One region of the Streptomyces sp. NPDC050439 genome, then DNA from elsewhere that is predicted to be linked to it. Evidence: riboswitches for the same ligand, from Rfam matches in the RefSeq annotation. Region 1 holds a riboswitch; the other holds the start of a gene.
The links. A riboswitch is a leader RNA that binds a small molecule or an ion and turns the genes downstream of it on or off. The one in region 1 is predicted to bind thiamine pyrophosphate.
Positions count from the first base shown of each region.

Region 2: linked by a shared signal. The riboswitch ahead of thiO (glycine oxidase ThiO) and the one ahead of thiM (hydroxyethylthiazole kinase) in region 1 are both predicted to bind thiamine pyrophosphate.

Region 1 covers NZ_JBFAJT010000010.1:96,151-100,197, reverse strand. The annotation lists gene thiD (bifunctional hydroxymethylpyrimidine kinase/phosphomethylpyrimidine kinase) at 1-121, opposite strand, end outside; gene thiE (thiamine phosphate synthase) at 118-756, opposite strand; gene thiM (hydroxyethylthiazole kinase) at 960-1,793, opposite strand; TPP riboswitch at 1,787-1,912, opposite strand; gene AB0I66_RS35050 (peptidoglycan-binding protein) at 2,454-2,960, opposite strand; gene AB0I66_RS35045 (helix-turn-helix domain-containing protein) at 3,260-4,047, shown strand, end outside.
Region 2 covers NZ_JBFAJT010000003.1:437,531-441,577, forward strand. The annotation lists gene thiE (thiamine phosphate synthase) at 1-612, opposite strand, end outside; gene AB0I66_RS14995 (Rv2175c family DNA-binding protein) at 699-1,064, opposite strand; gene AB0I66_RS15000 (FAD-dependent oxidoreductase) at 1,130-2,296, opposite strand; TPP riboswitch at 2,481-2,593, shown strand; gene thiO (glycine oxidase ThiO) at 2,591-3,787, shown strand; gene thiS (sulfur carrier protein ThiS) at 3,784-4,011, shown strand; gene AB0I66_RS15015 (thiazole synthase) at 4,018-4,047, shown strand, end outside.

The sequences.
Region 1 (4,047 bases):
CGGTCAGAACCGCTGTTCCGTAGGCGCCGTTGGCGGAGAACGCCTTGAGGTCGGCTTGGATCCCGGCGCCGCCGGAGGGGTCGCTGGCGGCGATGGTCAGGGCGATGGGCGGGCTGGTCATGCGGGGACCTCCGGTCGCAGGGCGCGGACGAGGGAACGGGCTGAGGTCTCGGGGTCGGGCTGTCCGCAGATCGCGCTGACGACGGCGATCCCGGCTGCACCACTTGCCTTGACCGCAGCGGCCTCGGACACGCCGATCCCGCCGATGGCCACGCACGGCAGCGGGCTCTGGCGGACGATCCGGGCCAGACCGTCCAGACCCAGCGGGGTATCGGCGTCCGGCTTGGTGGACTGCTCGAACACCGGCCCGACACCGAGGTGGTCGACGGCATCCGGTACGTGCGCCAGCTGCTCGGGACGGCTGACGGACAGGCCGACGTATGCCTGGGGACCGAGCTGGCGCCTGGCGGTCGCGGGGGAGACGTCCCGCTGCCCCAGGTGGACGCCGTCCGCGTCCAACCAGACCGCCACATCCAGGCGATCATTGACGATCAAGGGGACATCGGTGCCCGCGAGTTCGGCCTGGATGGCCCGGCCGAGCGTGAACAGCGCGCGGGCGTCCGCGTCCGGATCGCGCAACTGGACAGCAGTGACACCGCCCCTGACAGCGGCTGCCACGGTGGCGGCAACACCGCGGTCGCGGCAGAGCCGGGTGTCGGTGACGAGATACAGGGACAGGTCAAGTGGTGGTCGCATGGGTTGCTCCTTGGGGTCTCCCGGCCGGGGAAGGGCGCGGGAAACGCATCGGGAGGTGCAGGGAAGGGGAGCGGGACGTGCAGTGCGGCTGCGAGGACTGGCCGACTTGATGTCGGTGGGTCGCCCTCAGGTCGGGCGGGCGCTGTTCAGCAGCTGGCGGCCAGGCCGACCGCTCACCGCGGAAGTCCGCAACGCCCGCAAGCTCAGCGCAGGTTGAGAGATCCGGCGAGCTGATCCGGGCTGAGCTTGTGCAGCGCGTCGATCAGCGCGACCGCGAAGGTGCCGGGGCCCGCCGAGCGGGTGGCGGCGGTCTCCGCGGCCACGGTGAGCAGACCCGTCGCGGCAGTGGCGGCCAGCAGCGCATCGCCGGTGACGGCTGTGCAGGCGGCCACCAAGGCGCCCAGTGAGCAGCCGGTTCCGGTCACCAGGGGCAGCATCGGGTGCCCATTGGCGACCCGTACCACTCGCGTCCCGTCCGTCAGGACGTCCTCCGGGCCGCTCACGGCGACCGCGCAGCCGTAGCGCCGGGCGAGCGCGGTGGCTGCGGCCAGCGCAGCCTCGGGGGCGTCCGTGCTGTCGACGCCGCGCCCGCCCGTGCCGCCGCCGTCCAGCGCCAGGATCTCGGAAGGATTGCCGCGAATGACTGCTGGAGGTGCGCTCTCCAGGAGTTCGTGGGCGAGTTTTGTGCGCCAGGGCAGCGGACCGACCGCGACCGGGTCGAGCACCCACGGGCGCCCGGCCGCGGCCGCTTCCTTGACCGCGACGCGCATCGCCTCCGCCGTCACGGACGTCACCGTCCCCAGGTTGACCAGGACACCCCCGGCCACCCGGGCCAGCGCTCCGGCTTCCTCCGCGCTGTGCACCATTGCGGGGGCAGCCCCCGCCGCGAGCAGCACGTTCGCGGTGAACTGCGACACCACGACATTGGTCAGGCAGTGCACAAGGGGCGCGGAGGCCCGCAGCGACGCGATCACGTCCGCCGCGGCATCACGGGAAACGGCAGGGCCGTTCTGGGCAGGTACGGAGGCAGCATCCATCGTCAACACTCTTCCTACGCCGGAATTACCCGGTCCAGGTTCATGCGGTCGGCGGAAAGGGGAGCAAGTCCCGTCCGCCCTCTCAGCCCGGCTACTCCCGAGCTCCCGCGGTGGTCACTAGGCAATGTACCTCCCTTGGGAACGGGAGTCCGCCCTTGGGGCACAACGCGGCAGGACACGGCTCTGCTGGGGGGAGCGGAGCTGGCGATCTCTTTGGGTCACAAGGTCCGGTTTGTCCATGGGTATCGCCTGATGCCGCAAGTGCGTGTTAAAAGCACCACAGGGAGCCCACCACCTGCGCAGGGCCACGCTCAGATTCACGGTCGGGGCATCTCGGATGTCGTCGACCGTCACGACGTGCTGGTCGTTCACGTCGATCAGCGGGGCCTGTTCGGCGAAGGCCGGCGAGAGGGGCAAGCTCTCGCCCGCGTCTTCGACGGAGAGCAAAACCTCCTCGTCGTCCACGCCGCAAGGTGAGCGCACGACCCACTTGTCTGACGGCAAGCCGAGATGAGGATGGCGGCCAGAGTCCCACCGCCCGGTTTCGGACCGACAGCCAGATCCGTTACGTGTGCCAGTACCTACGGGAGTGGCCGGCACGGCAGACGTCGACGCCGGCCTCAGGCGCAGAGGTCGGCGTCGACAGACGTTGTGTTGATGTTAGAAAGGGGGCTGGAGGCAGGCGATGTAGGTGCCGCCCTCGGTATACAGCGGCCACCGCATCTGTTCACGGGTCGCCGGCCCGTAGTCGCCGTCGGCGCTCACGCCGAGGCGGTTCGCTTGAAGCCACCGAACGGCATCCTCGGTGCCGGCGCCGTAGTCTCCGTCGGCTCCTCCGGTGTCGATGATTCGCCTGGCGGCGTAGGTGCCGTCGTAGCAGGAGACGATGGCCCTCTGCAGCGCAGTCACGGCGTTCGAGCTGCCCGTCTGATATTCCATGTAGCAGCTCAGACCGTTGCCGGTGCGCGCGGGGATTTTGTAGTGATTGCCAGGGTTGCCGCCACTGCCCAACCCATCGGTGCGCTTCACCGTCGTGTTGCACGGACCGTAGGCGGCATGGGCCGGCGCAGTCATCATCGGGCTGGCCGTCAGGCCGGCCGCGAAGAGGAGAGCCAGAGCCCCCAACACTCCGATCCGCATGCGGAGCGTCGTTGATACACGTTGCACGATGCGACCCTTCTGGTCGGTGATGGCGTCTCAGTGACAGCCTCGCCAACGACCATAGGGTCGTCGTGACCTTCGGACTTTGTCATCCGTGCAGGGAACCTTGTCAGCTGTGCACAGCCTCGATTTGACGCCGCATCAGGTGAGGACCCTGCTTGTGTCCGCGGAAGTCGTTGCGCGGCGAGAGGGAATCCGGCCAGACTGATTTCGGCAACGGTCCGTGTCTAGGGGGGACTTGTGGGGGAACGGGCAGAGGCACTGTCAGGTTGGCTTGATGCCCGAGGCAGACGAAGGTCTCTCTCATGAGCCCGGTCCTGGACACCGCGTTCATACCGCCGCGGGACCGGGAGGAAGTGATCCGGAATGCGGTGTGGGAATCCATGGTGGCGGTCGACATCGACCACCGTCCTCCGGCTGAGGGCATCTCCGTTCGCATCGGGCTCGCCGCCGCGGGGGCCGTCAGGATCTGCGCGGCGCAGGCGACCGCGGTCACACTCCGTCGAACGGAGCGGCTTGCCCGTAAGGACGAGGAGCCGGCCGTCACTCTCGGTGTGCAGATGACGGGCAGCAGTCTGGTGGTGCAGAACGGGCGTGAGTGCCTGTTGCGGCCCGGACAATTCGCCGTCTACGAATCGATCGATCCCTACACGCATATCTTCGACGAGGCAGTCGACTACCGCTTCATTCGTTTTCCCCGCGCGGCGCTCGCGCTCCCCGACCGGTTGCTACGAGACGTCACCGCGGTTCCGCTGGGGTCCGACAGCCTCGTTGCGCGTCTGGCCTTCACCTACTTTTCCCAACTGGCGGTCAGCGACGAACTGCACCAGGGAAGGCACGCCGACGCCGTGGTGGAACCCAGCGTCGAACTCCTCCGTGCCGTCCTGACCACCCAGCACGGCAACTCCACCCTGGCCAGAGCACCCTTGGAAGCGACACTCAGCCTGCGCATCACTCAATACATCCGGGAGCACCTGCGTGATCCCGAGCTGTCGGCGGCACGGATCGCCGCTGCACACAACATTTCCGTACGTCACCTCTACGCGGTGCTGTCCCGGTCGGGCATCCGTCTCGGGGACTGGATCCGCACCCG
Region 2 (4,047 bases), on a different contig from region 1:
GGCACCCGGATCGTCCGCCTCCGTGATGGCCCGCACGACGACGACACGGCGGGCGCCCGCTTCGAGCACCTCGTCGAGGTTGCCCGCGTCGATGCCGCCGATGGCGAACCACGGGCGGTCGGTGCCCAGCGAGGCCGTGTACCGGACGAGGTCGAGTCCGGGGGCGTACCGGCCGGGCTTGGTGGGGGTCGGCCAGCAGGGCCCCGTGCAGAAGTAGTCCACGCCCTCCTGCGTCGCCGCGGCGGCGGCCTCCGTGTCGGCGTGCGTGGAGCGGCCGATGAGGACGTCCTGGCCGAGGACGGCGCGGGCCGCGGGGACGGGCAGGTCGCCCTGGCCCAGGTGCAGCACGTCGGCGCCGATGGCGTGCGCGACGTCCGCGCGGTCGTTCACCGCGAGGAGCTTGCCGTGCCGGCGGGCCGCGTCGGCGAAGACCTGGAGGTGGTCCAGCTCCTCGGCCGCCTCCATGCCCTTGTCGCGCAGCTGCACGATGTCGACGCCGCCGGCGAGGACGGCGTCGAGGAACTCCGGGAGGTCTCCCTGGCGCTTGCGGGCGTCCACACACAGGTAGAGGCGGGCGTCGGCGAGCTGCGCGCGGGCAGGCTTGGTGGCCATGGAAAGGTCCCCCCGGTCGTCGGTGGCCTACGGGCCGCGTGTCCCCGGGGGATCCGCGGCCCGTACGCAACGGTTTTCCGTTTCGGTCAGACGGCGAGCGCCTGGGCGCGGCGCTTCACCTCCGTGCCGCGATTCTCGCTCAGGGCCTGCGCGGGGGTGCCGGGCAGGGTCGGGTCGGGAGTGAAGAGCCACTCCAGCATCTCTTCGTCGGAGAAGCCGTCGTCCTTCAGGAGCGTCAGGGTGCCGGTCAGGCCCTTGACGACCTTGTCGCCGTCGATGAAGGCGGCCGGCACCTGAAGCGCGCGGTTCTCACCACGGCGTACGGCAATCAGCTGGCCCTCCTTGACCAGCTGGCGAACACGCGTCACCTCGACGTCGAGCATTTCTGCGATGTCGGGAAGGTGGAGCCACTCGGGGACGAGAGCATCAGTCTTTGCGTCAATCTCGGTCACGGGAACAAGGGTATCGCCGGGCACCGACAGCGGCCGGGCAGAGGCCCCCGGTGACGGTGGCACCGCTACGCCAGCAGTGCCTTCTTCAGCGGAACCGCGGGGTCCGAGGCCAGCTCGGCGGAGAGCCTGGCGCCCGCCTCGATCAGCTTGCGGCCCTGTGCCAGGTCCCGGGGGCGGCCCACCGCGAGGAGGGCCACCAGGGCCCCCTGCCGCAGCCAGCACACGCTCCAGGCCGCGCCCGAAGGGTCGCCGCGCCACACCAGCTCGTCGGCGGATGCGTGATGTCCCGCGTACTGGACGAAGCGGCCGAACTGCTCCGACCAGAAGTACGGCACGGGGTCGTACGCCGAAGGGGTCTCGCCGATGATGTTCGCGGCCACCGTGCGCGGGCCCTGGAGCGCGTTGTCCCAGTGGTGGACGAGCAGACGCTCGCCATACCTTCCCGAAGGGAAGGAGGAGCAGTCGCCGACCGCGTACACATCGGGTTGTGACGTCCTCAGGTGGTCGTCGGCGAGGATCTCCCGGTGGGCGCCCAGGGTGATGCCGGAGTCCGCGAGCCATCCCGTGGCGGGGCGTGCGCCGATGCCGACGACGACCGCGTCCGCGGGCAGCCGGGTGCCGTCGGCCAGGTGGACGCTGCCGGGCTCGACGCGGTCCACGCGCGCGTGGGTGCGCAGTTCGGTCCCGGAGTCGGCGTACCAGGCCGTCATCGGGGTGGAGACCTCCGCGGGCAGCGCCCCGGCGAGCGGACGCTCCGCGGCCTCGACGACCGTGACCGGGCAGCCCGCCTCGCGCGCCGCGGTCGCGAACTCGGCGCCGATCCAGCCCGCGCCGACGACCACGATGCGGTGCTGCCCGGCGAGCACGGGCCGCAGCCGCTCGGCGTCGTCGAGCGTGCGCAGCAGGTGGACGCCGGGTACTCCGGAGACCCCGGGGAGCACGATCGGTTCGGCTCCGGTGGCGATGACCAGTGCGTCGTAGGGAACGGGCCCCGTCGCGGTGTCCAGTTCGTGCTCGGCGGGGCGGACCCCCGTGACCTCGCGGCCCAGGCTCAGCTCGATGCCGAGCGCCTCGAAGTCGATGTCGAAGGCGGAGCCCTCCGCCTTGCCGAGCAGCACGGCCTTGGACAACGGCGGCCTGTCGTACGGCTGGTGGGGCTCCGCGCCGATCACGGTGACCGCACCGGCGAACCCCTGCTCGCGCAGGGCCACGGCGGTCTGCACCCCGGCCATCCCCGCACCCACGACGACGACCCTGCGCTCTTCCTGCCTCCGCTGCTCACTCACCCGATCACTCTAGGACGGCGGACGAGGCGCGCCTCAGGGCGCGACGGCGAGATCTCTGACACACCGTCACAGCCCGTGACCGCGGAGCTGCCCTACCTGCCCCGGGGCACCAAGGGCTAGGGTTGCCGTGCAGAGCACTCGCGGGAGCCCGGACGCACCGGGCTGAGAGGGAGGCTGGACGGCCTCCGACCGTACGAACCTGATCCGGGTCATGCCGGCGAAGGGAGGGGCTGGACACCCATGCATCCACGAACACCACCCCGTACGACGCACACGACCGACGTCCTGGTCGTCGGGGGCGGCATCATCGGCCTGGTCACGGCCTGGCGGGCGGCGCAGCGCGGCCTGTCCGTCGCGGTCGTGGACCCCGAGCCCGGCGGCGGCGCGGCGCAGGTCGCCGCGGGCATGCTGGCCGCCGTCACCGAGCTGCACTACGGGGAGCAGACGCTGCTCGGCCTGAATCTGGCCTCCGCGCGGCGCTATCCCGACTTCGCGGCCGAGCTGGCGGAGGCGAGCGGCCGCGATCTCGGCTACCGCGCGTGCGGCACGCTCGCCGTCGCGCTGGACTCCGACGACCGTGCCCATCTGCGGGAGCTGCACGCCCTTCAGCAGCAGTCGGGGCTCACGTCGGAATGGCTGAGCGGCCGCGAGTGCCGCCGCCTCGAACCGATGCTCGCGCCGGGCGTCCGGGGCGGCCTCCGGGTCGACGGCGATCACCAGGTCGACCCGCGCAGGCTCGCCGCGGCGCTCCTGGTGGCCTGCGAGCGGGCCGGCGTGGTCCTCCACCACGCGTGGGCGGAGCGCCTCTCGGTGGCGGGCGACCGGGCCACCGGAGTCGTCCTCGCCGACAGCACCGCCCTGGAGGCCGGCCAGACCGTGCTCGCCGCGGGCAGCCTCAGCGGGCGCCTCGCCGGGGTGCCGGAGGGCGTCCTGCCGCCCGTGCGCCCCGTGAAGGGCCAGGTGCTGCGGCTCACGGTGCCGCAGCGTCTCGCGCCGTTCCTGAGCCGCACCGTGCGCGCCGTGGTGCGCGGCAGCCACGTCTACCTGGTGCCGCGCGAGAACGGCGAGCTCGTCGTCGGCGCGACCAGCGAGGAGCTCGGCTGGGACACGACGGTCACGGCCGGCGGCGTGTACGAGCTGCTGCGGGACGCCCACGAGCTCGTGCCCGGCATCACGGAACTGCCGCTGACGGAGACCCGCGCGGGCCTGCGCCCCGGCTCCCCCGACAACGCGCCGCTGCTCGGCCCGACCGCGCTCCCCGGCCTGCAGCTGGCCACCGGGCACTACCGCAACGGCGTCCTCCTGACGCCCGTCACCGGCGACGTGCTCGCGCACTCCCTGACCACCGGGGAACTGCCGGACGAGGCACGGGGGTTCACCCCCCTGCGTTTCGTCCGCGGCCCCCTCACGCAGCGTTTCCTGGAGCAGCCCGCATGACTCTCCCGTCCGACACAGCCGTCACCGCCGTCTCCGTCAACGGAGAAGCACGCGACGTGGCCGCGGGCACCACGCTCGAAGCCCTCGTCGCCACCCTGACCGCGGCCCCGTCCGGGGTCGCCGCCGCCCTCAACGAAACCGTCGTCCCGCGCGCGCGGTGGTCCACCACGCCGCTCACCGACGGGGACCGCGTCGAGGTCCTCACCGCCGTCCAAGGAGGCTGAACCGACATGGCAGACGACCCCTTCGTCATCGGCGGG